Regions from separate parts of the Pseudomonas sp. TE6288 genome, predicted to be linked through region 2. Evidence: predicted binding sites of a transcription regulator. Region 2 holds the regulator's gene; the other holds the start of a gene.

Region 1 (15,581 bases), on a different contig from region 2:
TGTTCGAGCCAAGCATGCGGTCGACCAGGTTACGCAGGCGGTCGGCCTCTTCGATGATCACATTGGTGTAGTCACGCAGGCCGTCCTCGGGCAGCTCGCGGGCCAGCAGTTGCGCCGCGCCGCGAATGCCGCCGAGGGGGTTCTTGATCTCGTGGGCGAGGCCACGCACCAGCATCTTGGTGGTTTCCTGCTTGCTTAGCTGGGCCTCCTCCTTGGTGATGCGCAGCAGGCGGTCACGCGGGTGCACCTCCAGCAGCAGCAGGGTCTGGCCCTGATGCAGGATGGGCGTGACGGCGTAGTCGACGGTGATGCTCTGGCCGGTCAGCGAGGTCAGCTGGGCTTCGCGCTTGGTGAACGGGTGCGCCTGCTCCACCGCCTGGCGCAGCGAGTTGAGTGCCTCGGCCGATTCGGTGAACAGCTCGCTGATGAACTGGCCATGGCTGCGCTGGCCACTGACAGCCAGGAGCATTTCCGCGGCTGGATTCATGTACTCCAGGCGCAGTTCGGCATTGAGCAGGAGCGTGGCCGTGGTCAGGTTGTCCAGAAGCAGACGGTGCTGTGCATCGCTGATGGTCATAAGGTGTCGTTGACCTCTTTTGGCACAGTGGCGCCCAACGGCTCGGGCCCGGGGGCGCGCACGGAAAAGTGCTGGATGCAGTGAAAATGCAAGAACCAAACCAAGGCTCCGAAAAGAAGCGGAAATTCCGGATAAACACCTGGAACTGCGCGAATTCGAGCCATAAAGCCCTGGTTTATCGATTCTTGTGACCCAAATTGGGTTGCATGATGGGGCGTACCGCCAAGTCATGCACCAATATGGAGCATAGGGCGGTCAGCGCAATTTGCACAGCTGGGCGCTGGCACGAACCAGGGCGAGGTGGCGCGTTGTGTCCTGGGTGCGTTGTTGCAGGGCGTCGGCCAGGTGGTTGGCGCATTGGCTCGGCGGGGTCTGGTCAAAACGGGCGAGGGCGCTCAGCAGCTGTTCCTGCAGCAGGTCCAGTTCAGGGCGCACTTCGTTGGCCAGGTCGCGGCGTGGAAGGGCTGGCGCCTGTCGGGCGCGATGCCAGGTGTCGAGCAGGTGGTACTGCAGGAGCTTGTTGGCTTCGATCTGGTCGGCAAAAAAGGCCTCGACGCGTGCCGGATCCAAGTGGTGGGCGACGGCGGCCTGGCGTGCGCTGACCAATACCTGGTGCTCGCGGGCGCTGGCCTGCACGGGTTGCTGGTGATCCCACTTGTGCAGGGCGACAGCTTCGGCCAGGTCCAGGCGCCGATCGATGGTGGCAAGCAACTGATCCAGGGTAGGCGTGATGCTCGGTGAGGTGGCACAACCAGATAGGGCGATGCAGCAGGTCAGGGCGAGGGTGGTGGCACGCATGGCGATCTCCTTGGGAATGAAGCCTCGAGTGTCGCCTGTGGCGTTGCGGCGGCTAATAGGTGTTGTCCGATGATGAGGGTATGAAAAAGAAACGGCCTCCCGAGGGAGGCCGTAATGATGTCACCGACGCGAGGCGCCGATCAGATCAGCAGCTGTAGTACAGCTCGTACTCCAGCGGGTGCACGAAGGTGCGGACCTTGATCTCTTCTTCGCTCTTCAGCTCGATGAAGGCATCGATGAAGTCGTCGGAGAACACGCCGCCCTTGGTCAGGAACGCACGGCCTTTGTCCAGCTCTTCCAGGGCTTCCTTCAGGCTGCCACAGACTTGCGGGATTTCCTTGGCCTCTTCAGGCGGCAGGTCGTACAGGTTCTTGTCGGCGGCATCGCCTGGGTGGATCTTGTTCTGGATACCGTCCAGGCCTGCCATCAGCAGGGCCGCGAAGGCCAGGTACGGGTTGGCCGACGGGTCCGGGAAGCGTGCTTCGATACGGCGGGCTTTCGGGCTGCCGACGTAAGGAATACGGATCGAGGCGGAACGGTTGCGCGCCGAGTAGGCCAGCATTACCGGGGCTTCGAAACCTGGGACCAGACGCTTGTAGGAGTTGGTCGACGGGTTGGTGAAGCCGTTCAGGGCCTTGCCGTGCTTGATGATGCCGCCGATGAAGTACAGGGCGGTATCGGACAGGCCGGCATAGCCTTCGCCGGAGAAGGTGTTCTTGCCGTCTTTCCAGATCGACATGTGCACGTGCATGCCCGAGCCGTTGTCGCCGTACAGAGGCTTGGGCATGAAGGTGGCGGTACGGCCATAGGCGTCGGCAACGTTGTGCACGACGTATTTCAGGGCCTGTACTTCGTCAGCTTTCTTCACCAGGGTGTTGAACTTGACGCCGATTTCGTTCTGGCCGGCAGTCGCCACTTCGTGGTGGTGAACTTCGACGGTCTGGCCCATTTCTTCCAGGGCGTTGCACATGGCGGTGCGGATTTCGTGGTCGTGGTCGAACGGCGGAACCGGGAAGTAGCCGCCTTTCACGCCCGGACGGTGGCCTTTGTTGCCGCCTTCCACGTCAGCGCCGGTCATCCATGAGCCTTGCTCGGAGAAGATCTTGAACATCGAGCCGGAGATGTCCGAGTGGAACTTCACTTCGTCGAAGATGAAGAACTCAGGCTCTGGGCCTGCGAACACGGTGTCACCGATGCCGGTGCTCTTCAGGTACTCTTCGGCGCGCTTGGCGATGCCGCGCGGGTCACGATCGTAGCCCTGCATGCTCGACGGGTCGACGATGTCGCAGGTGATGATCAGGGTCGGTTCTTCGGTGAACGGGTCCAGCACGGCGGTTTCGTCAACCGGCATCAGGATCATGTCGGAGGCTTCGATGCCTTTCCAGCCAGCGATGGAGGAGCCGTCGAACATCTTGCCGACTTCGAAGAAGTCTTCGTCCAGGCCATCGCGCGCCGGCATGGTCACGTGATGCTGAATGCCCTTGGTGTCCGTGAAACGCAGATCAATCCACTTGACGTCATGATCTTTGATGAGTTGAACCGACTTCGACATGTTGTCCTCCGGATGGTCTAGGGCGCAGTTGGCCGCTGCCCTGGAAATAAGGGTGTCGCTGGGCGCGGATAGTCGGCCAAGCTTACCTGCCTCACAAGGGAGCAAATTGCATGCCAGTGCCCGAAAATGGCCTGCACGCGATAAAAGGAGGCGTTGCTGGGCATTTGCTGATGATCTGGATGGCTGCTGTGCACTCATGTGATGCGTTTTTTAACTTTGCTGCACTGTTATGGTGCGCTCTGTGCGTGCAGGGCTACATCGCGGGGCAGCCAACATAAATCCAACCTTCTGGACAAAAGTTGGTCAAAAGCTGAGCAATTTCCGCTATAATTCGCGCCCCTCATTTTCGGTAGGCCCTGGGCGCGCTGTTAAACCAATGAAACTTATCGTCAAAGTCTTCCCAGAAATCACCATCAAGAGCCGGCCGGTGCGCAAGCGCTTCATCCGCCAGCTCGCCAAGAACATCCGCAACGTGCTCAAGGACCTTGATCCCGAGCTCGCGGTTGATGGTGTCTGGGATAATCTCGAGGTGGTCACCCGCGTCGAGGACGAAAAGCTCCAGCGCGAAATGATCGAGCGCCTCACCTGCACGCCGGGTATCACCCACTTCCTGCAGGTCGAGGAGTATGCACTGGGCGATTTCGACGACATCGTCGCCAAGTGCAAGCACCACTTTGGCCACCTGCTGGCCGGCAAGCGCTTCTCGGTACGCTGCAAGCGCGGCGGCCACCACGATTTCACCTCGATGGACGTCGACCGCTACGTCGGCAGCCAGCTGCGCCAGCAGTGCGGCGCCGCCGGCATCGACCTGAAGACCCCAGAAGTCGTGGTGCGCATGGAGATCCGCGACCAGCGCCTGTACGTGATTCACAATCAGCACAACGGCATTGGCGGCTACCCGCTGGGCGCACTGGAACAGACCCTGGTGCTGATGTCCGGTGGCTTCGACTCCACCGTCGCGGCCTACCAGATGATGCGCCGCGGACTGATGACCCATTTCTGCTTCTTCAACCTCGGTGGCCGTGCCCACGAGCTGGGCGTGATGGAAGTGGCCCACTACCTGTGGAAGAAGTACGGCAGCAGCCAGCGTGTACTGTTCATCAGCGTGCCGTTCGAGGAAGTGGTCGGCGAGATCCTCAACAAGGTCGACAACAGCTACATGGGCGTCACCCTCAAGCGCATGATGCTGCGCGGCGCCGCGCACATGGCCGACCGTCTGCAGATCGACGCGCTGGTCACCGGCGAGGCGATCTCCCAGGTGTCGAGCCAGACCTTGCCGAACCTGTCGATCATCGACTCGGCCACCGACAAGCTGGTGCTGCGCCCGCTGCTGGCCAGCCACAAGCAGGACATCATCGACCAGGCCACCGAGATCGGCACCGCCGACTTCGCCAAGCATATGCCCGAGTATTGCGGCGTGATCTCGGTGAACCCGACTACCCATGCCAAGCGTCACCGCATGGAGCACGAAGAAAAGCAGTTCGACATGGCCGTGCTGGAGCGCGCCCTGGAGCGCGCCAAGTTCATCTCCATCGACCATGTGATCGACGAGCTGGGCAAGGACATCGAAATCGAGGAAGTGGCCGAGGCACTGCCAGGCCAGATCGTCATCGACATTCGTCACCCCGACGCCCAGGAAGACGAACCTCTGGTGCTGGAAGGCATCGAAGTCCAGGCCATGCCGTTCTACGCCATCAACAGCAAGTTCAAGCAGCTGGACCCCACGCGCCAGTACTTGCTGTATTGCGACAAGGGTGTGATGAGCCGTCTGCACGCACACCACCTGCTCAGTGAGGGACATGCCAATGTGCGTGTTTATCGTCCGACATAAGACGCCAGGGCTGTATGGCGGCAGCATCCGCCATCGCCCTCCCGACCATCGGGCCCGCTGAGCCGTAAACCGTACATATTGGCCGCCTACACTGGCGGCAACCGAATCCTCTGATCGAGATACAGTTGTGATCGAAAATCTGCGTAACATCGCCATCATCGCCCACGTTGACCATGGTAAAACCACCCTGGTCGACAAACTCCTGCGCCAGTCCGGCACCCTGGAGCGTAACGAGCTCAACGACGAGCGCGTCATGGACTCCAACGACCAGGAAAAAGAGCGCGGCATTACCATTCTGGCGAAAAACACCGCCATCAACTGGAACGGCTACCACATCAACATCGTCGACACCCCCGGCCACGCCGACTTCGGTGGCGAGGTTGAGCGTGTAATGTCGATGGTCGACTCGGTGCTGCTGCTGGTCGACGCCCAGGACGGCCCGATGCCGCAAACCCGCTTCGTGACCAAGAAGGCCTTCGAAGCTGGCCTGAAGCCAATCGTCGTGATCAACAAGGTCGACCGTCCAGGCGCGCGTCCTGACTGGGTTCTGGACCAGATCTTCGACCTGTTCGACAACCTCGGTGCCACCGACGAACAGCTGGACTTCAAAGTCGTCTACGCCTCGGCCCTGAACGGCATCGCAGGTCTCGACCACACCGCCATGGGCGAAGACATGACCGCCCTGTACCAGTCGATCGTCGACAACGTACCGGCGCCGGACGTTGACCGTGAAGGTTCGTTCCAGATGCAGATCTCGGCACTGGACTACAACAGCTTCCTGGGTGTTATCGGTGTTGGCCGTATCGCCCGTGGCCGCATCAAGCCGAACACCCCGGTTGTTGCCATCGATGTCGACGGCAAGAAGCGTAACGGCCGTATTCTGAAGCTGATGGGCCACCACGGCCTGCACCGCGTCGACGTCGAAGAAGCCCAGGCTGGCGACATCGTCTGCATCAGCGGTTTCGACGAGCTGTTCATCTCCGACACCCTGTGCGCCCCGGACGCGGTAGAAGCGATGAAGCCGCTGACCGTCGACGAGCCAACCGTTTCGATGACCTTCCAGGTCAACGACTCGCCGTTCTGCGGCAAGGAAGGCAAGTTCGTCACCAGCCGTAACATCAAGGACCGTCTGGACAAGGAGCTGCTGTACAACGTTGCCCTGCGCGTCCAGGAAACCGATTCCCCTGACAAGTTCAAGGTATCGGGCCGTGGCGAGCTGCACCTGTCCGTTCTGATCGAAACCATGCGCCGTGAAGGCTTCGAGATGGCCGTAGGCCGTCCTGAAGTGATCATCCGCGAAGTCGACGGCGTCAAGCAGGAGCCGTTCGAGAACGTCACCATCGACATCCCTGAAGAATCCCAGGGCAAGGTCATGGAAGAAATGGGTCTGCGTAAAGGCGACCTGACCAACATGGTGCCGGATGGCAAGGGCCGTGTTCGCCTGGAATACAACATTCCAGCCCGTGGTCTGATCGGTTTCCGCAACCAGTTCCTGACCCTGACCAACGGTGCAGGCATCCTGACCTCGATCTTCGATCGCTACGACACCATGAAGTCGGGCCAGATGTCCGGCCGTCTGAACGGCGTACTGGTTTCGGTCGAGACCGGCAAGGCACTGACCTACTCGCTGGAAACCCTGCAGGCGCGCGGCAAGCTGTTCGTCGAGCACGGCCAGGAGATCTACAACGGTCAGATCATCGGCCTGAACAGCCGCGACAACGACCTGGGCGTGAACCCGACCAAAGGCAAGAAGCTCGACAACATGCGTGCTTCGGGCAAGGACGAAGTCATCGCTCTGGTACCGCCGGTTCGCCACACCCTGGAACAGGCCCTGGAGTTCATCCAGGACGACGAGCTGTGCGAAGTCACGCCGAAGTCGATCCGTCTGCGCAAGAAGATCCTGGACGAAGGCGAGCGTACCCGCGCTGCCAAGAAAGCCAAGAACTGAGTTAGCTCAGGCTGAATGAAAACGCCCCCGGTCGAAAGGCCGGGGGCGTTTTTGTTTGCCTTCAGAAATACAGGCCGCTTTGCAGCCCCAGCATTTCAGGCGTGGCGCAGTCTCAGCGCCCGACCACCTTGGGCTTGTACGCGCAATACCCCGGCCGCGGCCCGACCTTGGGGTGGTTGCGGCAGGTATCCGGGCGTTTGTCGTAGATGGTGCACAGGCGGCTCTTGCGATCCAGGTACATGCAGTCATCGTTGCTCATCCGGGTCAGGGTGAAGATCCCCGACTTCTGGTTGAAGCGCTCGATGATGCCTTCCTTCTGCAGGCGTTTGGCCACGTTCTTTGGCGGTTCGTCTTTCTCGAATTCGTCCACCACGCCGATGCGGATCAGATCCTTGATCTTCACCTCCACCGGCAGGGTGCAACAGGTCGAGTGGCAGCCACCGCACATATGGCTGGCATAGCGCTGCCAGGTCTCCAGGCGGTCGACTTCGGCGGCGGCGATCAGGGTCGTTTTCATGGTTATGGGGTGAATCACGGTCTTGGGGCGCGCGATCATACCGGAGTTGTTCAATTTGTGAACAACCTTTTGCCCGATTCCCCTGGCAGTTGATGAAAACCGCGAACGCTCGCTGTCGCTGTGTGTCAGAGCGTCTAGGCTGAACACTCTCCCTGCGCTTTCGCCTACTTGCCCGAGGATGCCGCATGTCCCAGGAAAACAAGGCCCGTGAGGCCAAAGCTCATACCGACGAGGTGGCCGCGTTCCGCGCCGCCGTGCTGGCCAAGCTGACCTACGCCGTTGGCAAGGACCCGGAACACGCCTTCGACCACGACTGGTTCGAGGCCATTGCCCTGGCTGCCCGCGACCATATGGTCGACCACTGGATGGATCACACTCGCCAGGCCTACCGCCGTAGCCAGAAGCGGGTGTACTACCTCTCCCTCGAGTTTCTCATCGGCCGCCTGCTGTACGACAGCCTGAGCAACCTCGGTTACCTGGAGATCGCCCGCGAGGCGCTCGAAGGCCTGGATGTCGACCTGGAGCGTATCCGCCTGCTCGAGCCTGACGCGGCGCTGGGCAACGGTGGCCTCGGTCGCCTGGCGGCGTGCTTCATGGAGAGCATGTCGACCCTGGGTATTGCCGCCCATGGCTATGGCATTCGCTACGAACATGGGTTGTTCCGCCAGGCGGTGGTCGATGGCTGGCAGCAGGAGCAGACCGAGAACTGGCTGGACTTTGGTAACCCCTGGGAGTTCGAGCGGGCCGAGGTGATCTACCCGATCAGTTTCGGCGGCAGCGTCGAGACCGTGCAGGAAGGCAATGGCCAGCAACGTCAGGTCTGGTGGCCGGGCGAGACGGTGCGGGCGGTGGCCTACGACACGCCGGTGGTCGGCTGGCGCGGCTCCAGCGTCAATACCCTGCGTCTGTGGCGTGCCCGGGCTCTGGAGGAACTGCACCTGGAACGCTTCAACGCCGGTGACCACCTGGGCGCGGTGGCCGAGGTGGCCCGCGCCGAAAGCATCTCGCGGGTGCTGTACCCGGCCGACAGCACCGAGGCCGGCCAGGAGTTGCGCCTGCGCCAGGAGTACTTCTTCGTTTCGGCCTCGCTGCAGGACCTGCTGCGGCGCCACCTGAACATGCACAAGGACCTGCTCAACCTGCCGGATGCCGCGGCCATCCAGCTCAACGACACCCACCCGTCGATTGCCGTGGCCGAGCTGATGCGCCTGCTGGTCGACCAGCACGAAATCCCCTGGGACAAAGCGTGGGCGCTGACCGTCGGCACCCTGGCCTACACCAACCACACCTTGTTGCCCGAAGCCCTGGAAACCTGGCCGGTGGCATTGATGGAGCGCATGCTGCCGCGGCACATGCAGATCATCTACCTGATCAACGCCTACCATATCGACGCACTGCGGGCCAAAGGCCTGCACGACTTCGACGTGCTGCGCGCGGTGTCGCTGATCGAGGAGGACAATGGCCGCCGGGTGCGCATGGGCAACCTGGCGTTCCTTGGCTCGCACAGCGTCAACGGCGTGTCGGCGCTGCACAGCAAGCTGATGAAAAGCACGGTGTTCGCCGAGCTGCACAAGCTCTATCCGCAGCGAATCAACAACAAGACCAATGGCATCACCTTCCGCCGTTGGCTGTACCAGGCCAACCCGCCGCTCACGGCGATGCTGATCGAGGCGCTGGGGCCGGAGGTGCTGGATGACCCGGAAGGCAAGCTCAAGGCACTGGTGCCCTTCGCCGACAAGGCCACCTTCCGCAAGCAGTTCGCCGCCCAGCGCCTGCACAGCAAGCGCGCCCTGGCCAGCATCATCCAGGACCGGATCGGCGTGACGGTCAACCCGGAGGCGCTGTTCGATGTGCAGGTCAAGCGCATCCACGAGTACAAGCGCCAGTTGCTCAATCTGCTGCACACGGTGGCGCTGTACCAGGCCATCCGCAACGACCCCGGCACCGACTGGGTGCCGCGGGTGAAGATTTTCGCCGGCAAGGCGGCGGCCAGCTACCACCAGGCCAAGCTGATCATCAAGCTGGCTAACGACATCGCCCGGGTGGTCAACAACGACCCCACGGTGCGCGGCCTGCTCAAGGTGGTGTTCCTGCCCAACTACAACGTCAGCCTGGCCGAGAGCATCATCCCGGCGGCTGACCTGTCCGAGCAGATTTCCACGGCCGGCTACGAGGCCTCCGGCACCAGCAACATGAAGTTCGGCCTCAATGGCGCGCTGACCATCGGCACCCTCGATGGCGCCAACGTCGAGATGTGCGAGCAGGTGGGGGCGGAGAACATGTTCATCTTCGGCCTGACCGCGCAGCAGGTGGAGGCACGCAAGCGCAGCGGCGACTTTGGCGCCGCGTCGGCGATCGCTGCCTCCCATCGTCTGGGCGACGTGCTGCAGGCGATTCGCAGCGGGGTGTTCTCGCCTGATGATCCGGCGCGCTATGCCGGATTGGTGGACGGGCTGATCGCCTACGACCGCTTCCTGGTGTGCGCCGACTTCGATGCCTACTGGGACGCCCAGCGGCGAGTCGAGGAGTTGTGGCACGCGCCGCAGGACTGGTGGCGCGTGGCAGTGCTGAACACGGCGCGGATGGGCTGGTTCTCGTCGGACCGGACCATTCGCGAGTATGCGACCGAGATCTGGAAGGCCTTGGATTAGCACACCGGGGCCGCTTTGCGGCCCATCGCCGGCAAGCCGGCTCCCATAAAGATCCACAGCACCGCCAAACTCTGTGGGAGCCGGCTTGCCGGCGATGGGCTGCGCAGCAGCCCTAATCGACAAGCTGCGTGAACTCAAAGCCCAATGAGCCCTCTGATCTGCCACACGAGTCTCTTTGCTCGCTAGCCCGTCACTCTCCCTGTAAACTGCGGGGGTTTTTCTCCCCCTTTCCTTTTCGGAGCCATACATGTCCCGCGTTACCCTGAGTCGCTATCTGATTGAGCAGACCCGCAGCAACAACACCCCTGCCGATCTGCGCTTCCTGATCGAAGTGGTGGCGCGTGCGTGCAAGGAGATCAGTCACCACGTGTCCAAGGGCGCCCTGGGCGGCGTGCTGGGCAGCATGGGCACCGAGAACGTGCAGGGAGAGGTGCAGAAGAAGCTCGACGTGATTTCCAACGACATCCTGCTCGAAGCCAACGAGTGGGGCGGTCACCTGGCCGGCATGGCCTCCGAAGAGATGGACAATGCCTACCAGATCCCGGGCAAGTACCCCAAAGGCGCCTACCTGCTGGTCTTTGACCCGCTGGACGGCTCGTCGAACATCGACGTCAACGTCTCGGTCGGCACCATCTTCTCGGTGCTGCGTTGCCCGAACGAATACCTGAGCCAGAACGAAACCCTGAACGAGAATGCATTCCTGCAGCCAGGCACCCAGCAGGTCGCCGCCGGTTACGCCATCTACGGCCCGCAGACCATGCTGATCCTGACCCTGGGCAACGGCGTCAAGGGCTTCACCCTGGACCGCGAGCTGGGCAGCTTCGTCCTGACCCACGAAAACATCCAGGTACCGGCCACCACCGCCGAGTTCGCCATCAACATGTCCAACCAGCGCCACTGGGAAGCCCCGGTGCAACGCTACGTGGGCGAGCTGCTGGCCGGCGAGACCGGGCCGCTGAAAAAGAACTACAACATGCGCTGGATCGCCTCCATGGTGGCCGACGTGCATCGCATCCTGACCCGTGGCGGCCTGTTCATGTACCCACGCGATGCCCGCGAGCCGAGCAAGCCGGGCAAGCTGCGCCTGATGTACGAAGCCAACCCGATGTCGTTCATCATCGAACAGGCAGGCGGCGCCTCCACCAACGGTTACGAGCGTATCCTCGACATCAAGCCGGAGAGCCTGCACCAGCGCGTGTCGGTGATCCTCGGCTCGAAGGAAGAGGTCGAGCGCGTCACCGCCTACCACAAGGAGTAAGTCATGCTCGCACCTTGGCAGCCGTTGCTGGAGTGGTGGTTCGGTTGGGGCACAAGTGCCCAGGCCGTGGCTGACGAGAAGAACACGCTGTGGTTCGGCAAGCATCACGACGTCGATGCCCAGGCGCTGTTCGGCGACCTGGTCGAGCAAGCCCTGGCGGGCGGGCTCGACGAGTGGCAGCAGAGCCCCCAGGGCTGGCTCGGTCTGCTGCTGCTGCTGGATCAGCTGCCGCGCATGATCTATCGCGACACGCCGCGTGCCTTCGAGGGTGACCGGCGTGCCCAGGTAGTGGCGATGCAGGGGTTGCAGAAGGGCTGGGACTACCAGCTGCTGCCGATCCAGCGGGTGTTCGTGCTATTGGTGCTGGAGCATGCCGAGGTGCTGGACTGGCAAAACCTGTGCGTCGAGCGTTACCAGACCTTGCTGGACGAGCAGCCCGAGGCCAGCCGTCGGTTGTTTGAAGGCTTCCTCGACTATGCCGAGCAGCACCAGCGGGTGATCGCCCGCTTCGGGCGCTTCCCGCACCGCAACCTGGTGCTGAACCGCCCGAGCACCAGTGAAGAGATGGACTTCTTGCTGGAGCCTGGGTCCAGGTTCTAGTGCCAGTGGGGCTGCTTTGCAGCCCTATCGCTGGCAAGCCAGCTCCCACAGGATAAGCGCTGCATTCGGGTCTGGCGCTATCCCTGTGGGAGCTGGCTTGCCAGCGATGGGCCGCGAAGCGGCCCCAGCCATCTCAGATCCTGAAACTCCCCACCAGATGCTTCAACCGCTCGACCTGATGCTCCAGGTCGGTGCAGGCACGCAAGGTGCTCTGCAGGTTCTGCACCCCTTCCTGATTCAGCGTATTGATCTCGGTGATGTCGACATTGATCGACTCGACCACGGCCGTTTGCTCTTCCGTGGCGGTGGCCACCGACTGGTTCATGCCGTCGATCTCGCCGATGCGCTGGGTGACACTGCCCAGGCGTTCGCCGGCCTGGTTGGCGATGCCGACACTGCGGTCGCTGTGTTGCTGGCTCTGGTTCATGGTGCTCACGGCCACCTGGGCCCCGGCCTGCAGCTCCTCGATCAGGCGCTGCACCTGCTGTGCCGAGTCCTGGGTGCGGTGTGCCAGGTTGCGCACCTCGTCGGCCACCACCGCGAAACCACGCCCGGCTTCGCCGGCACGGGCCGCCTCGATGGCCGCGTTGAGCGCCAACAGGTTGGTCTGCTGCGAAATGCCGCTGATCACATCGAGGATCTGGCCGATGTTGGCCGTGTGGTTGTTCAGCGTTTCGATGTTGCCGCTGGCATCACTTATGCGCGCCGACAACTGATTCATCACGTCGATGGTTTCGCCCACCACCTGTTGGCCCTCTTCAGCCAGGCCGCGGGCGGCGCTGGAGTGCTGCGAAGCGAGGGCGGCGTTCTGGGCGATCTCCTGGGCGGCGGCGCCGAGCTGGTTGATCGCCGCGGCGACACTGCTGGTGCGGCTGGACTGCTGGTCGGCGTTGTGGATCGAGGCATTCGAGGCGCTGACCACCTGACCGGCCACGGCATTCACCTGGCCGGTGGCCGAGGCCACTTCGCGGATCGATTCGTGGATCCGCTCGACGAAGCGGTTGAACGACTGCGCCAGACTGCCGAACTCGTCCTGGGCGTGGATGGCCAGGCGCCGGGTCAGGTCGCCTTCGCCCTCGGCGATGTCGCGCATGGCGCGGCCCATGACGTGCAGCGGTTCCATCAGCACGCGGATCAGCAAGCCGAGCAGGGCGATGATCACCACCACCGCGATCAGTGTCGCCACCACGGCCGAAGTGCGCAGCTCGCCGAGCATGGCGAAGGCCGCGTCCTGGTCCAGCACCAGCGCCACGTACCAGTCCGCCGAGGGCACGCCATCGACGTGGGTGAAGCTGATGAACTGTTTGCGACCCTCGACCTCCACTTCCTTCAGCCCGCTGCCGATGCGCAGGTTACTGCCAGGGTAGACTTCCGCCAGGGGCTTGAGCGCCAGTTCGCCCTTGGGATGGATGAGCACCTTGCCCTCGCCGTTGACGATGAAGGCGTGCCCGTGGCCGCCGAAGTCCAGGGTGTTGATCAGGTTGCTGATGGTCTGCAGATCGGTGTCGACACCGCTGACGCCGATCATGCGCCCGCCCTGTTGCACCGGAGTGGCCAGGGTAATGACCAGCTTGCCGGCCGATACCGAGATGTACGGTTCGGTGACGATGGTCTGGCCCGCGGTGCTGGCCGCCTTGTACCAGCCGCGCACGCGCGGGTCGTAGTCGGCGGCGCGGTTGCCCACCGGCACCGACTGCATGCTGCCGTCCTGGCCGCCGAAGTAGGTGAGGATGAAGTTGCTGCCGTACACCGGCAGCGCCAGGATGCGCTCGAGGCTGCTCTTGGCGGGACCGTCGACGGCAATCTGCTGTGCCACCGAGTTCACCAGCTGGATGCGGCTTTCCAGCCAGGTGCGGATGTTGCCGGCGGTGAGGTTGCCCAGCGATTGCAGCGTCGACTCGGTGTCGCTACGCAGCGACTGACGCTGTCGGTAGTCGTTGAACAGGACGAAGCAAGTGAAGGCGACGGCCACCACCAGGGCGGCGGCCAGCAGGATCTTGTGGCTGAACTTGAGGTTCTTGGTCATTTTTCTTGGAATCTGCGCACGGGCACGAAGGGGAGGGGTGCGGCAAAAAGCCACACCACCGCTTTATGTCGACGCACAGGGATAAAACATTAATCGTTTGCGCGCCAGGCGACCAACGGTGCACAACGAAACCTCGTCGGCCAGGGAACCGAGGAGCCTTTTTCCCTTCTAAGCTCCCTGCAGGCCCTCGCGCCTGTGTATCCATCTCCAGGAGTGTCCCTTCATGTCGTTGCGTTCCCTCGCCCTGTTGTCCTTGTGCGTCGTCCTGACCGCTTGCAGCAAGATCAACCAGGAAAACTATTCCAAGCTCAAGGCCGGCATGAACAAGGCCGAAGTCGAGCAGTTGCTCGGCACGCCCAAGGAGTGTTCCGGCGCGCTGGGCATGAGCAGCTGCACCTGGGGTGACGAGAAGAGCTTCATCAGCGTGCAGTACGCGGCGGACAAGGTCCTGATGTATTCCGGGCAGGGCCTCAAATGAGGCACCTGCACCTGCTGCTGGGCGTGTGCCTGGTGATGCTGCTCGGTGGCTGCGCCACCTCGGCCACCGACCCGCTGGCGCCGAAGACCGCAGGTGCGGTCGACCTCAAGCGTTACCAAGGCAAATGGTTCGAGCTGGCACGCCTGCCAATGAAGTACCAGGACGGTTGCGCCCAGTCCGAGGCCCATTACAACCTCAAGCCCGATGGCACGGTCGGCGTGCTGAACCGTTGCCGTACCCTGGGTGATGAATGGCTGCGTGCCGAGGGCCATGCGACGCCGCAGCAGTCGGGGCATACCGACAAGCTGTGGGTGGAGTTCGACAATTGGTTCACCCGCCTGGTGCCTGGGGTGGCCAAGGGGGACTACTGGATCCTGTTCGTCGACGAGCGCTATCGCACGGCGATTGTCGGCAGCCCGGACCGCAAGTACCTGTGGATTCTTTCGCGTACGCCTTCGTTGCCGGCGTGGGAGCGTGAAAACCTGCTGGCCAAGGCGCGGCAGCAGGGCTTTGATACCAGCCGCCTGATCTGGCGCACGTCCGACAAGAGCATCGTCGCCCGGCATTGAGGACGCCATCGCGGGGCAAACCCACTCCCCACACTACCTGTGGGGGCGGGCCCCGCGATGTTTCGACTGTCAGTCCAGCAACTGACGCAGCACTTGTACAAACGCCGCCGCGCTTTGCTCCTCCTGTGCATGCCGCCCTTGGCGCACAACCCACTGCCCGTTGACCATCACATCGCGCACCTGGCGATCAGAACCCGCGAACAACCAGCGGTTGAGAATGGCATCGCCGTCGGCCACTGCCAGATACGGATTCTGCCCGTCCAGTACCAGCCAGTCCGCCCGCTTGCCCACGGCCAGTTCGCCGATCGGCTGCCCCAGCGCCTGGGCACCGCCCAGCAGCGCGGCGTCGTACAAGGTTCGACCAACCATCGGCTGATCGGCGCGGTACAGGCGATTGCGCCGCTGGTCACGCAGGCGCTGGCCATACTCCAGCCAGCGCAGTTCCTCGACCACGCTCAAAGACACATGGCTGTCCGAGCCGATACCCATCCGCCCGCCCTGGGCCAAATAGTCCACCGCCGGGAAGATGCCGTCACCCAGGTTCGCCTCGGTGGTCAGGCACAATCCGGCCACCGCGCCACTGCGGGCCATGGCGGCAACTTCGCCGGCTTCGGCGTGGGTGGCATGGACCAGGCACCAGCGCTGATCGACATCGACCTGCTCGTACAGCCATTGCAGTGGACGGCGGCCGCTCCAGGCCAGGCAGTCATCGACTTCCTTCTGTTGCTCGGCAATGTGGATATGGATCGGGCAGGTCCTGTCGCCCGCACCGAGCA
Region 2 (15,581 bases):
GCCCTGGCCACCGTATTCCATCAGCACGTCCTTGCCGGCCACACCGAGGTCGGCGGCGCCATGCTCGACATAGGTCGGCACATCGGTGGCACGCACGATGAGCAGGCGCACATCATCCTGCGTGGTGGGGATGATCAGCTTGCGGCTCTTGTCCGGATTCTCGGTCGGCACGATACCGGCCTCGGCCAGCAGTGGCAGGGTATCGTCGAGAATACGGCCTTTGGATAGCGCGATGGTCAACATTGGAACGTCGGTCCTTAAGCGTCTACTGCCGGCCGGGCTCAGCAGCCCGACCGCATACGATTCGGCTGGCGCGTCCCTGCGCCACGATGACTGCTAGCCCGGTACGCGACGGATCTTCGCGCCCAGCATCTGCAGTTTCTCCTCGATGCACTCGTAGCCACGGTCGATGTGGTAGATGCGATCGATCAGGGTGTCGCCTTCGGCGACCAGCGCCGACAGCACCAGGCTGGCGGAAGCGCGCAGGTCGGTGGCCATCACCGGCGCACCTTTGAGCGCCTTGACGCCAGTGACGATGGCGGTGTTGCCCTCGACCTGGATCTGCGCACCCATGCGGTGCATCTCATACACGTGCATGAAGCGGTTCTCGAAGATGGTCTCGATTACCGCGCCAGTGCCTTCGGCGATGGCGTTGAGCGAAATGAACTGCGCCTGCATGTCGGTCGGGAACGCCGGGTAAGGAGCGGTACGCAGGTTAACGGCCTTCGGACGCTTGCCGTGCATGTCCAGCTCGATCCAGTCTTCTCCAGTGGTGATGTCGGCGCCGGCTTCCTTGAGCTTCTCGAGGACGGCTTCGAGGATGGTCGGGTCGGTATCCTTGACCTTGACGCGGCCACCGGTAACGGCAGCGGCGACCAGGTAGGTGCCGGTCTCGATACGGTCGGGCATGACGCGGTAGTTGGCCGAGTGCAGGCGCTCGACGCCATCGATGGTGATGGTGTCGGTACCGGCGCCCTGGATCTTCGCACCCATGGCGATCAGGAAGTTGGCCAGGTCGACCACCTCCGGCTCACGGGCGGCGTTCTGCAGCACGCTGCGGCCCTTGGCCAGGGCAGCGGCCATCATGATGTTCTCGGTGCCGGTGACGCTGACAGTGTCGAAGAAGAAGTGCGCGCCACGCAGGCCGCCTTCGGGGGCCTTGGCCTTGATGTAGCCACCCTCGACGTCGATCTTCGCGCCCATGGCCTCGAGGCCGCGGATGTGCAGGTCGACCGGACGCGAACCGATGGCGCAGCCACCCGGCAGGGCCACTTCGGCTTCACCGAAGCGGGCTACCATGGGGCCGAGCACCAGGATCGAGGCGCGCATGGTCTTGACCAGCTCGTAGGGAGCGACCAGGGTCTTGATGGTGCGCGGGTCGATCTCCACCGAGAGCTTTTCGTCGATCACAGGCTCGATGCCCATGCGGCCGAACAGCTCGATCATGGTGGTGATGTCGTGCAGGTGCGGCAGGTTGCCGACCGTGACCGGGCCATCGCACAGCAGGGTGGCCGAAAGGATCGGCAGGGCGGAGTTCTTTGCGCCGGAAATGCGGATCTCGCCATCGAGACGCGCGCCACCAGTGATAATCAGTTTGTCCATACGTATCTCGCCGCCAAGTAGGCTCAGGTGCGCTCAGCCCAGGCTGCGCTGCTGAAGAATTTCATGGTTACCGCGTGAATGCTGCCGTTGGCGATCCACGGATTGAGGTGAGCATAGATCGCCTGCTGACGCTTGACCGGGCTTTGGCCGGCCAGCTCGTCGCTGATCACGTTCAACTGGAAGTTGCAGCCTTCGCCTTCAACTTCGACCTGGGTTCCCGGCAATTTCTCTTCCAGAAAGCTTTTAACTTCTACGGCCTGCATGCTCAACCTCGATCGGCGCCCAACGCGCGCGGGTCGGCCATCATACAAAAAAGCCCCTCGCCTGCGAAGCCCATGAAGGGGCGCACTGACCGAGGGGCCTTTCCCGAACGGCAGGGCATCAGCCCGCCAATACCTCATCGAGGTCATAGACCCCGGCAATTTCCTGCATGTTCTCGGGGATACCGCGCAACTCCCAGGTTTTTCCGGCTGCCTGGGCATCGCGCATGAACCCCAGCAGCAACGACAGGCCAACGCTGCTCGATTTGACCACCGCAGTGCAATCGAACACCAGGCGCGCCTCGCCACTGGCGGCGATCAACGCCTTGCCCTGTTTGCGCAGGGCCGGGCCGCTGCGGTAATCCAGCACGCCGGCCAGGGCGAGAACGCCCGGCGCGGCCATGCTCACGGCGGCGTCGCTCATTTGACTTCCTTATCCGGCGAGCTGTCGGCTGTTTCCTTGGCCTTGGCCACTTCACCGGCCCAACCGTCGATGGTCTTGTCCAGGTTGTTGCCGTTACGCTGCATGGCATCCTGGAACTGGTCGCGGAACAGCTTGCCGATGTTGATGCCGTTGACGATGACGTTACGCACCTTCCACTCGCCGTCCAGCTTGACCATGGTGTACTGCACCGGATAGACCGCGCCGTTGGTGCCGGTGATCTTCATGCCGACGCTGGTGCGATCGTCACCCTCGGCCTTGGCCGGGTCGACGGTGATGCCCTGGTTGTTGTACTCCAGCAAGGCGTTGCCATAGAACTGCATCAGGCTGCGCTTGAAGTTCTCCTGGAAGCGCTGCATCTGCTCGGGCGAGGCCTTGCGCGAATACTTGACCGTCATGATGCTCCTGGAGATGCCGTCGGCATCGACCACCGGGCCAAGGTTGGCGTTGAGCGCGTTGTAGAACGCATTGGGGTCGGCCTTGTACTGCTCCTTGTTGCTCTTCAGGTCGCTGAGCAACTGGGTGGTGGTGCCCTGGATCACATCACGGGCAGACTGCCCCGGCGCCGCCAGGGCCAGCAGGGGAAAGATCGCCAGCAGGACCAGCAGGCCACGTCGCAGGATCGAAATCATGGAAACTCCTTAATTAGCCGGTTGAGCTTCTTTCGGTTCCTTGCCCACCGAGTTGAGCAGGAACTTGCCGATCAGATCTTCCAGCACCAGCGCCGACTGCGTGTCGTGGATGGTGCTGCCATCCTTGAGAACCACGTCCTCGCCGCCCACGCTGATGCCGATGTACTTCTCGCCCAGCAGGCCGGCGGTCAGGATCGAGGCAGTGGAGTCGGTCGGCAGGTTGTCGACATGCTTGTCCAGCTGCAGCGTCACCCGACCGGTATACGAGTCGCGGTCCAGATCGATGGCCGTGACCTTGCCGATGGTCACACCGGCCATGGTCACTTTAGCTCTGACCGTCAAACCGGCGATATTGTCGAAGTACGCATAAACTTTATATGTGTCGCTGCTCGGGCTGGCCGACAGCCCGCTGACACGCAGGGCCAGCAGCAGCAGCGCCAGGATCCCGGCCAGGAGGAACAGGCCGACACCGATTTCCAGGGTGCGGTTTTGCATCAGAAATCTCCAAACATCAAGGCGGTCAGAATAAAGTCCAGACCCAGGACTGCCAACGAGGCATAGACCACGGTCTTGGTGGTGGCACGGCTGATCCCTTCTGAAGTGGGCTCACAGTCGTACCCCTGGAATACGGCGATCCAGGTAACGACGAAGGCGAACACCAGGCTCTTGATCAGCCCGTTGAGCACGTCGTCGCTGAAAGAGACACTGTTCTGCATGTTGCCCCAGAACGAGCCTTCGTAGACGCCCAGCCAGTCCACGGCGACCCACGAGCCGCCCCAGATGCCCACCACGCTGAAGATCAGCGCCAGCAGCGGCAGCGAAATGAAGCCGGCCCACAGGCGTGGCGCCACGATGTACTTGAGCGGGTCGACGCCGATCATTTCCAGGCTCGACAGTTGCTCGGTGGATTTCATGTTGCCGATTTCGGCGGTCAGCGCAGAACCCGCGCGGCCAGCGAACAGCAAAGCGGTGACCACCGGCCCGAGCTCGCGCAGCAGGGTCAGGGCGACCATCTGCCCGACCGCCTGTTCCGAGCCATACTTGTTGAGAATGCTGTAGCCCTGCAGCGCCAGGACCATGCCGATGAACACGCCGGACACGACGATGATCGCCAGCGACAGCACGCCCACCGAATACAGTTGCTTGACCAGCAGCTGGAAACCGCCGCCGATACCACTGCGCCCGCCCAGCGAATGGCCGAGGAACAGGCACGAGCGTCCCAGTACGGCCAGCACATCGATGGCCGAACGGCCGAACAGACGGATACGTTCGAGTAAGGATTTTCTGCGCATCAACGCGTCCCCAGCAAATCGGCGCGGTAGTCAGGCGCAGGGAAGTGGAAGGGTACCGGGCCATCAGGGTCGCCTTTCATGAACTGGCGGATGCGCGGGTTGTCCGAGCCCATCAGTTCGTCCGGCGTGCCCTGCCCCAGCACCTGGCCATCGCCGACCACATAGATGTAGTCGGCAATGCTCGCGGTTTCCGCAAGGTCATGGGACACCACGATGCTGGTGATACCCAGGGCATCGTTGAGCAGGCGGATCAGGCGCACCAGCACGCCCATGGCGATCGGGTCCTGGCCGACGAACGGCTCGTCGTACATGAGGATCTGCGGGTCCAGGGCGATCGCACGGGCCAGTGCCACACGGCGCTTCATGCCGCCAGACAGTTCGTCGGGCATCAGGTCGATGGCGCCGCGCAGACCCACGGCCTGCAGCTTCATCAGCACGATGTCGCGGATCATCTCGTCCGACAGCTGCGTATGCACCCGCAGCGGGAAGGCCACGTTCTCGAACACATCCAGGTCGGTGAACAGCGCACCGCTCTGGAACAGCACGCCCATCTGCTTGCGCGCATCGAACAGGTCGCCCCGCGACAGCGCGGGCAGGTTCTGCCCATTGACCCAGACTTCGCCGCCGGCCGGGCGCAACTGCGCGCCCATCAGGCGCAGCAAGGTGGTCTTGCCGCACCCTGAAGGCCCCATGATGCCGGTGACCTTGCCGCGGGGAATGCGTATGTCCACGTTGCTGAAAATGCTGCGCGAACCGCGCTTGAAGGTGACGCCCTTCAACTCGACCGCGTAGGCGCTATCCACACTCATCTAGACTCCTTGCTAGTGCAGCCTCGTCATAGTGGACGCCTGCCTTCATCTTGAAGGCACACAGGTCCCCGGCGGGCCGAATAGCGGCGAACTATAGCACCGCTGATAGGCCCGCCCCAAGGCCGTCACCCCACTCGTTCAGGGCACAGACAGGCAGGCGCGGCATCCATATGACATTCGAAGGATGAGCCTTTCACACATTGCGGCTATAATCGCCGCCTTTTCATCAGGCATTGCGTTCCGACATGACCCAATCCAGCGAGCTGATCCAATCCGCCCAGCGCACCCTGCGCCTCGAACTCGAGGCCGTGGAGGCCCTGCTGGCCCGCATCGACGGGGACTTCATCAAGGCCTGCGAACTGATCCTGGCCAGCAAGGGGCGGGTCGTGGTGGTAGGCATGGGCAAGTCGGGGCACATCGGCAACAAGATCGCCGCTACCCTGGCCAGCACCGGCACCCCGGCGTTCTTCGTGCACCCGGCCGAGGCCAGCCATGGCGATATGGGCATGATCACCCGTGACGATGTCATTCTTGCCCTGTCCAACTCCGGCAGCACCGCCGAGATCATCACCCTGCTGCCCTTGATCAAGCGCCTGGGCATCCAGATGATCAGCCTCACCGGCAAACCGGACTCGCCCCTGGCCCAGGCCGCCGAGGTCAACCTTGACGCCAGCGTCGCCCAGGAAGCCTGCCCGCTCAACCTTGCGCCGACCTCCTCCACCACTGCGGCGCTGGCGCTGGGCGACGCCCTGGCCATCGCCCTGCTGGAGGCTCGCGGCTTCACCGCCGAAGACTTTGCCTTCTCCCACCCAGGCGGCGCGCTGGGCCGTCGCCTGCTGCTGAAGGTCGAGAACGTCATGCATGCCGGCGAAGAGCTGCCCGTGGTAAAGAGCGGCACCCTGCTCAAGGACGCGCTGCTTGAAATGTCTCGCAAAGGTTTGGGCATGACCGTGGTGCTGGGTAACGACGGCAAGCTGGCCGGCGTCTTCACCGACGGTGACCTGCGCCGCAGCCTGGACCGCAACATCGACGTGCACAAGACGCTCATCGACGAAGTCATGACCGTGCACGGCAAGACCGCCCGCGCCGAGATGCTCGCCGCCGAGGCACTGAAGATCATGGAAGACCACAAGATCAGCGCGCTGGTGGTTGTCGATCAGGACGACCGCCCGACCGGCGCCCTGAACATGCACGACCTGCTGCGCGCCGGAGTGATGTAAATGACTCAGGACCTGATGCAACGCGCCAAGGCCATCAAGCTGGCGGTGTTCGACGTCGACGGCGTGCTCACCGATGGCCGCCTGTACTTCCTCGAAGACGGCAGCGAGTTCAAGACGTTCAACACCCTCGACGGCCACGGCATCAAGATGCTCATGGCCTCGGGCGTGACCACCGCGATCATCAGCGGTCGCAAGACCCCCGTGGTCGAGCGCCGGGCGAAAAATCTCGGCATCCCGCACCTGTTCCAGGGGCGCGAGGACAAACTGGTGGTGCTGGACGGCCTGCTCGCCGAACTCAATCTAAGCTATGAACAGGTCGCCTACCTCGGCGACGACCTGCCCGACCTGCCGGTGATCCGCCGCGTCGGCCTGGGCATGGCGGTGCAGAATGCCGCGGCCTTCGTTCGCCAGCACGCCCACGGCGTTACCCAGGCCCGCGGCGGCGAAGGCGCCGCCCGCGAGTTCTGTGAACTGATCATGCAGGCCCAGGGCACCCTGGACGCTGCCAACGCCCATTACCTGTAAGGCTGCCCATGCTCAGCAAGAAGATCAGAAATGTCGCGCTGCTAGGCGGGATCGCTGCCGTGCTGGTTGCGGTAGGCTACTGGAACATCAGCCCGGAAAGCTTCCTCGAACAGCCCCAGGCCCAGGTCGACCAGAGCGCCATCGACTACTACGCGATCAACGCCCACAGCCTGCAGTTCCTGCCCGACGGCAAGCTGCAGTACGAAATGACCGCCGCCAAGGTCGAGCACCTCAAGGCCAGCGAGGTTACCCTGGTGACCACGCCCGACCTGCACATGTACCGTGGTACCGAATACCCCTGGCATGTGCAGAGCAAACGCGCCGAGGTCAACCCGGACGGCACCGAGGTGGAGTTGATCGACGAGGTGCGCGTGGCGCGCACCGACGAGAAGCAACGCGAAACCATCATCACCAGCACACGCATGACCGTGTTCCCGCAGAAGCAATATGCGCAGACCGAGCAAGCCGTTAGAATCGACGGCGCCGGTGGCACGACTACGGGCAAAGGAATGAAAGCGTATTTGAAAGAAGGCAGGATGGACCTGCTCTCTAACGTAAGAGGACAGTATGAGGCTCGTTAAAACCATCCCCCTTCTGCTCAGCCTGGGCGTAGCACTGGGAAGCGCGAGCGCCTTCGCCCTGCCGAACGACCGTGACCAGCCGATCCGCATCCAGGCGGACAACGCCCACCTGGACGACAAGCAGGGCGTCGCCACCTACACGGGCGACGTGATCATCACCCAGGGCTCGATGATGATCAAAGGCAACACCGTGACCATGACCCGCGCCGCCAACGGCGATATCGATGTGGTCACCTCGGTGGGCAACCTGGCCTACTTCGAGCAGCAGCAGAGTGCCGCCAAGCCCGACAAGATGAAAGGCTGGGCCGTGACCATCCAGTACCAGGCGCAGAAAGACGTGGTGATCCTCACCGACCGCGCCAAGGTCGAGAACGAAGGCAACACCACCGAAGGCGAGAAGATCGTCTACAACACCAAGACCCAGGTGGCTACCGCCGGGCGCGGTGGCAACGTGACTGCACCGCGTCAGCGTATCGACATGGTCATTCAACCGAAGAAAAAGGCCGAGTAAATGGCAACCCTCAAAGCCCAGCACCTGGCCAAGAGCTACAAGGGCAGGCAAGTCGTGCGCGACGTCAGCCTGTCCATCGACAGCGGCCAGATCGTCGGCCTGCTCGGCCCCAACGGCGCCGGCAAGACCACCTGTTTCTACATGATCGTCGGCCTGGTCCAGGCCGACCAGGGCCGTGTGCTGATCGACAGCCTCGATGTCAGCCACCAGCCGATGCACGGGCGCGCCCAGGCCGGTATCGGCTACCTGCCGCAGGAAGCGTCGATCTTCCGTAAACTGTCGGTGGCCGACAACATCATGGCCATCCTCGAGACCCGCAAGGACCTCGATCGCGAAGGCCGCCGCAAGGAACTGGAAAGCCTGCTGCAGGAGTTCCACATCAGCCATATCCGCGACAATCTGGGCATGAGCCTGTCCGGTGGCGAACGTCGCCGGGTCGAGATCGCCCGCGCCCTGGCCACCGCACCCAAGTTCATCCTGCTGGACGAACCGTTCGCCGGTGTCGACCCGATTTCCGTCGGCGACATCAAGCAGATCATCCACCACCTCAAGAACAAAGGCATCGGCGTACTGATCACCGACCACAACGTTCGCGAGACCCTGGACATCTGCGAGACGGCCTACATCGTCAACGATGGCCAACTGATCGCCGAAGGCGATGCCGAGACCATCCTGGCCAACCAGTTGGTCAAGGAAGTTTACCTGGGGCACGAGTTCCGACTCTGACCACAGGCCTGCCCGGAGCACTGGCGAATGCGCCTGATCGGGGCTTAAGTTGTTACAGTGCTCTAGGCAAACGCTGCAATTTCAGGCATATAACTTGCTTAAAGTCGGCGCCCAAGCGCCCTACGTGTAGTGGATGGCGCATGCGCGCCGGCAACAAGGTATTAAGCCCCAGCCATGAAACCATCGCTCGTCCTAAAAATGGGCCAGCAACTGACGATGACACCTCAGTTGCAACAGGCCATCCGCCTGCTTCAGCTCTCCACCCTGGACCTCCAGCAGGAAATCCAGGAAGCGCTGGAGTCCAACCCGATGCTCGAACGTCAGGAAGACGGCGAGGACTTCGACAACAGCGACCCCATGGCGGACAACGCCGAGAACAAGCCGACCGCCGAAGCCCAGGACAACAGTTTCCAGGAAACCTCCAGCAGTATCACGGAAAACCTGGAGGACGGCGAATGGGCCGAGCGGATCCCCAACGAATTGCCGGTCGACACTGCCTGGGAAGACATCTACCAGACCAGCGCCAGCAGCCTGCCGAGCAACGATGACGACGAATGGGACTTCACCACCCGTACGTCGGTGGGCGAGAGCCTGCAAAGCCACCTGCTGTGGCAGCTCAACCTGGCGCCGATGTCCGACACCGACCGGCTGATCGCCGTCACCCTGATCGACAGCATCAACGCCCAGGGCTACCTGGAAGACACCCTCGAAGAAATCTGCGCCGGTTTCGACCCGGAGCTGGACATCGAGCTGGACGAGGTCGAGGCGGTGCTGCACCGCATCCAGCAGTTCGAGCCGGCCGGCATTGGCGCCCGCACCCTCGGCGAATGCCTGCTGCTGCAACTGCGCCAGCTGCCGGCCTCGACACCCTGGATGAGCGAGGCACAGCGCCTGGTCACCGACTTCATCGACCTCCTCGGCAGCCGCGACTACAGCCAGCTGATGCGCCGGATGAAGCTCAAGGAAGACGAACTGCGCCAGATCATCGAACTGGTACAGAGCCTCAACCCGCGCCCGGGCTCGCAGATCGAGTCCAGTGAACCCGAATACGTCGTGCCCGACGTCATCGTGCGCAAGGACAGCGAGCGCTGGCTGGTCGAGCTCAACCAGGAGGCAGTGCCGAAGCTGCGCGTCAATCCGCAGTACGCCGGCTTCGTCCGGCGCGCCGACACCAGCGCCGACAACACCTTCATGCGCAATCAGCTGCAGGAAGCGCGGTGGTTCATCAAGAGCCTGCAGAGCCGCAACGAGACGCTGATGAAAGTGGCGACGCAGATTGTCGAGCACCAGCGTGGCTTCCTCGACCATGGCGACGAGGCCATGAAGCCGCTGGTCCTGCATGACATCGCCGAGGCGGTGGGCATGCACGAATCGACGATTTCCCGGGTGACCACGCAGAAATACATGCACACCCCGCGCGGCATCTACGAACTGAAATACTTTTTCTCGAGCCACGTGAGCACCGCCGAGGGCGGCGAATGCTCGTCCACGGCAATCCGCGCGATCATCAAGAAACTGGTGGCTGCGGAAAATCAGAAAAAGCCATTGAGTGACAGCAAGATCGCTGGTTTACTGGAGGCACAAGGCATCCAGGTAGCCCGTCGCACCGTCGCCAAGTATCGCGAGTCGTTGGGGATTGCCCCTTCGAGCGAGCGCAAGCGGCTGATGTAGCCCCCGGATGTGCCACAGCGTTTCAGTGGCAGGTGCAACACCTGCCTCTTTATGCACGGGCAACAAAGGAGAAGCTGTATGCAAGTCAACATCAGTGGACAGCATGTAGAAGTCACCCAACCACTGCGCGATTACGTGCTCGAGAAGCTCGCCCGGGTGGAGGGTCATTTCGACAAGATCACCAACGTGACGGTGATCATGAAAGTCGAGAAGCTTCAGCAGAAGATCGAAGCCACGCTCCAGATTCCCGGCGGTGAGGTGGTTGCAAACGCCGAACACCAAGACATGTATGCAGCGATCGACGCCCTGGCCGACAAGCTCGACCGCCAACTGAAAAAACACAAGGAAAAACAGCAAAGCCTGCTGCAAGGCGCAGCCGCCCGCTGATCCCCCTCATCCATGATCCGACTTGAAACCATCCTGACCCCCGGCCGTTCCCTCGTGAACGTGCCGGGCGGCAGTAAGAAGCGCGCCCTGGAAAAGGTCGCCAACCTGATCGCCGAGCAAGTACCCGAGCTGGAGATGCAAGACGTCTTCGACAGCCTGTGGGCTCGCGAAAAACTGGGCTCCACCGGTTTTGGCAATGGTATCGCCATACCCCATTGCCGCCTGGCAGGTTGCAGCGCGCCTGTCAGCGCCCTGCTGCATCTGGACGCCCCCATTGATTACGATGCCATCGATGGCGCCCCGGTCGACCTGCTGTTTGTCCTGCTGGTCCCGGAAGCCGCCACCGACGCGCACCTAGAACTGCTGCGCCAGATCGCCAGCATGCTTGATCGCAAGGAGGTCCGCGATAACCTGCGTGCCGCCGATAGCAGCGAGACCCTCTACCAGGTCGTCCTGGACGTACAAAACGAGCACTGAACATGCGCCTGATCATCGTCAGCGGTCGCTCCGGCTCCGGTAAGAGCACCGCCCTCGACGTGCTGGAAGACAACGGCTATTACTGCATCGACAACCTGCCCGCCGGGCTGTTGCCGCAGCTGGCTGAAAACGCCTTGATCAACACAGAGCTGTTGCAACCCAAGGTTGCGGTCTCGATCGATGCACGCAACCTGCCCAGCCATCTGTCACGCTTCCCTCAGTTGCTGGAAGAGGCACGCTCCCGGCATATTCAGTGCGACGTGCTGTATCTGGATGCCGACGAAGACACACTGCTCAAGCGTTTTTCGGAAACCCGCCGCCGCCATCCACTGACCAACGACAGCCGTTCGCTGGCTGAGGCAATCCGGGTGGAGAGCGAGCTGCTTGGGCCGATCGCCGACCTTGCCGACCTGAAGATCGATACCACCAACCTGAACCTGTACCAGTTGCGTGACTCGATCAAGCTGCGCCTGCTCAACCAGCCCGAGCCCGGCACTGCGTTTCTCGTCGAGTCATTCGGTTTCAAGCGTGGCATGCCGGTGGATGCCGACCTGGTGTTCGACGTGCGCTGCCTGCCCAACCCGTACTGGAAGCCGGAACTTCGCGAACATTCCGGCCTCGAACAGCCGGTGATCGACTACCTGGCCGCGCAGCCGGACGTCGAGGAGATGTTCCAGGACATTTCCAGCTACCTGCTCAAATGGCTGCCGCGCTTCGCAGCCAGCAACCGCGCCTATGTCACCATCGCCATCGGCTGTACCGGCGGCCACCACCGCTCGGTATACATTACCGAACGGCTTGGCCAACTGCTCCAGCAATCCCTGAAAAACGTCCAGGTCCGCCACCGCGACCTCTAGCCACAGGATCCGCCCCACGATGCCCGCCCGCGAAATCACCATCATCAACAAGCTGGGCCTGCATGCGCGGGCGGCCGCCAAGTTCGTCGGCGTCGCCGGGCGTTTCCCCTGCCAGGTACGAGTCGGGCGCGCGCCGGACAAGCTGGTGGACGGCAAGAGCATCATGGCGGTAATGATGCTCGCCGCCGGCAAGGGCACTCAGGTGCACCTGCTCACCGAGGGCGAGCAGGACAGCGACGCCATGGAGGCGTTGGTCGCGCTGATCGAGAACTTATTCGACGAAGGCGAATGAGCCAGGCGGCACGCCAAACAGATAATTGGGGCGTCAGGACATCGCCGTGTCCATCACCATCATCAGACAGAACCCGACACACAACCCCAGGCTCGCCAGGCGGTGATGCCCGTTGCTGCGTGACTCCGGAATGATCTCCTGGGTCACCACCAGCAGCATCGCCCCCGCCGCGCAGGCCAGGCCCAACGGCAGCAACAGTTCGGCAATGTTCACCAGCCAGGCACAGATCACCGCTGCCAGCGGCTCGACCAGCCCCGATGCCGCACCGATCAGAAACGCCTTGAAGCGCGGCATGCCCGCCCCTGCCAGCACCAGCGCAATCACCAGGCCCTCAGGCACATCCTGCAACGCGATGCCCATGGCCAGGCTATCGGCATCAGGCATCCCGCCACCGGCGGAAACCCCGATCGCCATGCCTTCGGGGATGTTGTGGGCAATGATGGCGATGACGAACAGCCAGATCCGCGCGGCGATAACCGGTTGCCGCTCACTGCCGACCAGGGCCTCCGGTGAAGCGCCGGAGACCTTGAGGTCGACCAGAAACAGGCACAACGCGCCGAACAACAGGCCGCTGCTGATCACACCACCGGCGCCCCAGGGGCTGAAGCCGATGGCCTGGGCCGCATCCAACCCGGGAATGATCAGCGAGAACGCGGTGGCCGCCAACATCACCCCGGCACCAAAACCGAGCAAGGTGTCGGCCACGGCCACTGGCATGTTGCGGATTACCAGCACCGGCACTGCGCCCAAGGCCGTCCCCAATGCGCACAGTGCGCCGCCCTCCAGGGCTCGCAACATGCGCGGTTCCAGGTCCAACCAGGCGATGCCACGCGACACCAGCAATGCGGTGCCGACCAGCAACAGCACGGTCCCAAGCGCCAGGCGGAACAGGCGCACACTGCTGACAGACATCACCTCGGAGCGCATACCGGTCAGACTCACTTCAGGGCTTCAAGGTAGCGGCGTTCCACTTCGGTCCAGTCGACCACGTTGTAGAAGGCGCCAATGTATTCAGGACGGCGGTTCTGGTACTTCAGGTAATAGGCGTGCTCCCACACATCCAGGCCGAGGATCGGCGTGTTGCCGTGCATCAGCGGGCTGTCCTGGTTACCGCTGCTCTCCACCACCAGCGTTTTCTGCGGGGTCACGCTGAGCCAGGCCCAGCCACTGCCGAACCGGCTCAGCGCGGCCTTGGTGAAGGCCTCCTTGAACGCCTCGAAACCACCAAGTTGCTCGTCAATGGCCTGGGCTACCTGACCCTCGGGTTGGCCACCGCCCTTGGGCGACATGACGGTCCAGAACAACGTGTGGTTGGCATGGCCACCGCCCTGGTTGACCACCGCCCCTTGCAGTTTCTCGGGCAGTTGCTTGACCGCGCCCACCAGTCGCTCCACCGGCCATTCGGCCCATTCGGTGCCCTCGATGGCAGCGTTGAGGTTGTTGATGTAGGTCTGATGGTGCTTGCTGTGGTGGATCTCCATGGTTTGGGTATCAATGTGCGGTTCCAGCGCATCGTAGGCGTAGGGCAACGCAGGCAAGGTATGTGGCATGTCAGTGGATTCCGTAGGCAGGTTTGCGTTCCGTGATGTCCGCGTGCGCGACCAGCTCGCTGGCTGCGGGCGCCTGGCGGTTCAGCAGGCGCTCGGTACGCGGGTATTGGCCGTACTCGGCGATGAAACTCAGCAGTTCGGTATAAGTGCGCCCGCTGTGGCGCAAGGCCGCGTCACGCAGGGCCTGGGGCAGGCGCGGATCCTGGCTGGCCTGGAGCAGCCGCTGGTGCGCCGCGCACAAGTAGTCGGCGCTTTCGTGCGGCTGGTTCAGGCGCAGGTGCAGGTCGGCCAGGTTGTGGTGGGCGATGACCAGTGCGGCCACCGCCTCGTCGACGTCATGCCAGCGCTCGAACAGCACCTGGGCCAAGGCCAGTGCTTGCAGGTAGTGCTCCCGGGCGTCGACCAGCTCGCCCTGCTCGAACAGGCGGTTTGCATCTTGGGTGGTGCGTTTCCAATGCTGCATGACGTGCCTCCTGGGCGGCCCGGGTTCAGATGCCGCCAGCGGTAAGTTTTTCCGGGTCCAGCAGCGCTTCGAGCTGGTCACGCGACAGGTCGGTGTGCTCCAGCGCCACATCGATGATCGGACGCCCCTGCTTGTAGGCGGTCTTGGCAATCTCGGCAGCCTTCAGGTAGCCGATGATCGGATTCAGCGCGGTGACCAGGATCGGGTTGCGCGACAGCGCCTCCTTGAGCTTGGCCTCATTGACCTTGAAGCTGGCGATGGCCTTGTCGGCCAGCAAACGGCTGACATTGGCCATCAGCTCGATGCTCTCCAGCAGGTTGCGGGCAATCACCGGCAGCATCACGTTGAGCTCGAAGTTGCCCGACTGGCCGGCCACGGCGATGGTCGCGTCGTTGCCGATCACCTGGGCGGCGACCATCGCGGTGGCCTCCGGGATCACCGGGTTGACCTTGCCCGGCATGATCGAAGAGCCTGGTTGCAGACCCTGCAGCTCGATTTCACCAAGACCGGCGAGCGGGCCGGAGTTCATCCAGCGCAGGTCGTTGGCGATCTTCATCAGCGCCACGGCAGCCGTCTTGAGCTGGCCCGACAGCGCCACCGCGGTGTCCTGGGAGCCGATCAGGGCAAACAGGTTCTCGCCGGGGGTGAACTCGACCTGGGTCAGGACGCTCAACTGGCGGGCAAAGCCTGCGGCGAACTGCGGGTGGGCATTGATCCCGGTGCCCACGGCCGTGCCGCCCTGAGCCAGCGCTTGCAGGCTCGGCAGCGTGGCTTCGATATGCGCCTGGGCCCCCTTGATCTGGGCGGCCCAGCCACCAAGCACCTGGCTCATGCGTACCGGCATCGCGTCCATCAAATGGGTGCGCCCGGTCTTCACGTGCTTGTGCACCTCGACTGCCTTGGCCTCGATCACCTGGGTGAGATGGCGCAAGGCCGGCAGCAGCTGTTCGTGCAGGGCCAGGGCGGCGCTGACATGAATGGTGGTGGGGATGATGTCGTTGCTGCTCTGGCCACAGTTGACGTGGTCGTTGGCATTGACCGGCTCGCCCAGCACATGGCTGGCCAGGGTCGCGATGACCTCGTTGGCGTTCATGTTCGAGCTGGTGCCAGAGCCGGTCTGGAACACGTCCACCGGGAAGTGCCGGATGAAATCCTCGGCCAGCAACTGTTCCACCGCCTTGACGATGGCCGCGCCCTGCCCTGCGCTCAGCTGTTCCAGCTCGACGTTGGCCTTGGCCGCAGCGGCCTTGGCCAGCAGCAAGGCGCGGATGAACTGGGCCGGCA

What was found. Region 2 encodes sigma-54, which starts transcription at its own class of promoters, with help from an activator protein. Its sites were predicted from a motif close to ANTGGCATNNANNTTGCTNT; they were not measured.
Region 1: glnA (type I glutamate--ammonia ligase) is a predicted target of sigma-54. The motif match lies at 3,026-3,045, and genes of this name have one in related genera.

Annotation. Positions count from the first base shown of each region.
Region 1 covers NZ_JBSSEW010000013.1:15,573-31,153, reverse strand. Annotated here, with positions in the region: gene glnL (nitrogen regulation protein NR(II)) at 1-577, opposite strand, end outside; gene aroQ (gamma subclass chorismate mutase AroQ) at 833-1,375, opposite strand; gene glnA (type I glutamate--ammonia ligase) at 1,521-2,927, opposite strand; gene thiI (tRNA uracil 4-sulfurtransferase ThiI) at 3,304-4,758, shown strand; gene typA (translational GTPase TypA) at 4,886-6,706, shown strand; gene ACVWY1_RS14935 (YkgJ family cysteine cluster protein) at 6,819-7,223, opposite strand; gene ACVWY1_RS14930 (glycogen/starch/alpha-glucan phosphorylase) at 7,409-9,874, shown strand; gene ACVWY1_RS14925 (class 1 fructose-bisphosphatase) at 10,122-11,132, shown strand; gene ACVWY1_RS14920 (DUF924 family protein) at 11,136-11,732, shown strand; gene ACVWY1_RS14915 (methyl-accepting chemotaxis protein) at 11,866-12,654, opposite strand; partial or broken gene ACVWY1_RS14910 (cache domain-containing protein) at 12,721-13,758, opposite strand; gene bamE (outer membrane protein assembly factor BamE domain-containing protein) at 13,982-14,236, shown strand; gene ACVWY1_RS14900 (lipocalin family protein) at 14,233-14,805, shown strand; gene ACVWY1_RS14895 (formimidoylglutamate deiminase) at 14,875-15,581, opposite strand, start outside.
Region 2 covers NZ_JBSSEW010000005.1:791-16,371, reverse strand. Annotated here, with positions in the region: gene hisG (ATP phosphoribosyltransferase) at 1-243, opposite strand, end outside; gene murA (UDP-N-acetylglucosamine 1-carboxyvinyltransferase) at 337-1,602, opposite strand; gene ACVWY1_RS06345 (BolA family protein) at 1,626-1,865, opposite strand; gene ACVWY1_RS06340 (STAS domain-containing protein) at 1,984-2,286, opposite strand; gene ACVWY1_RS06335 (MlaC/ttg2D family ABC transporter substrate-binding protein) at 2,283-2,936, opposite strand; gene mlaD (outer membrane lipid asymmetry maintenance protein MlaD) at 2,946-3,431, opposite strand; gene mlaE (lipid asymmetry maintenance ABC transporter permease subunit MlaE) at 3,431-4,228, opposite strand; gene ACVWY1_RS06320 (ATP-binding cassette domain-containing protein) at 4,228-5,037, opposite strand; gene ACVWY1_RS06315 (KpsF/GutQ family sugar-phosphate isomerase) at 5,283-6,257, shown strand; gene ACVWY1_RS06310 (KdsC family phosphatase) at 6,258-6,782, shown strand; gene lptC (LPS export ABC transporter periplasmic protein LptC) at 6,791-7,363, shown strand; gene lptA (lipopolysaccharide transport periplasmic protein LptA) at 7,350-7,874, shown strand; gene lptB (LPS export ABC transporter ATP-binding protein) at 7,875-8,600, shown strand; gene ACVWY1_RS06290 (RNA polymerase factor sigma-54) at 8,775-10,271, shown strand; gene hpf (ribosome hibernation-promoting factor, HPF/YfiA family) at 10,350-10,658, shown strand; gene ptsN (PTS IIA-like nitrogen regulatory protein PtsN) at 10,671-11,135, shown strand; gene rapZ (RNase adapter RapZ) at 11,138-11,992, shown strand; gene ACVWY1_RS06270 (HPr family phosphocarrier protein) at 12,012-12,284, shown strand; gene ACVWY1_RS06265 (ZIP family metal transporter) at 12,318-13,211, opposite strand; gene ACVWY1_RS06260 (superoxide dismutase) at 13,223-13,834, opposite strand; gene ACVWY1_RS06255 (DUF2753 family protein) at 13,836-14,297, opposite strand; gene ACVWY1_RS06250 (class II fumarate hydratase) at 14,323-15,581, opposite strand, start outside.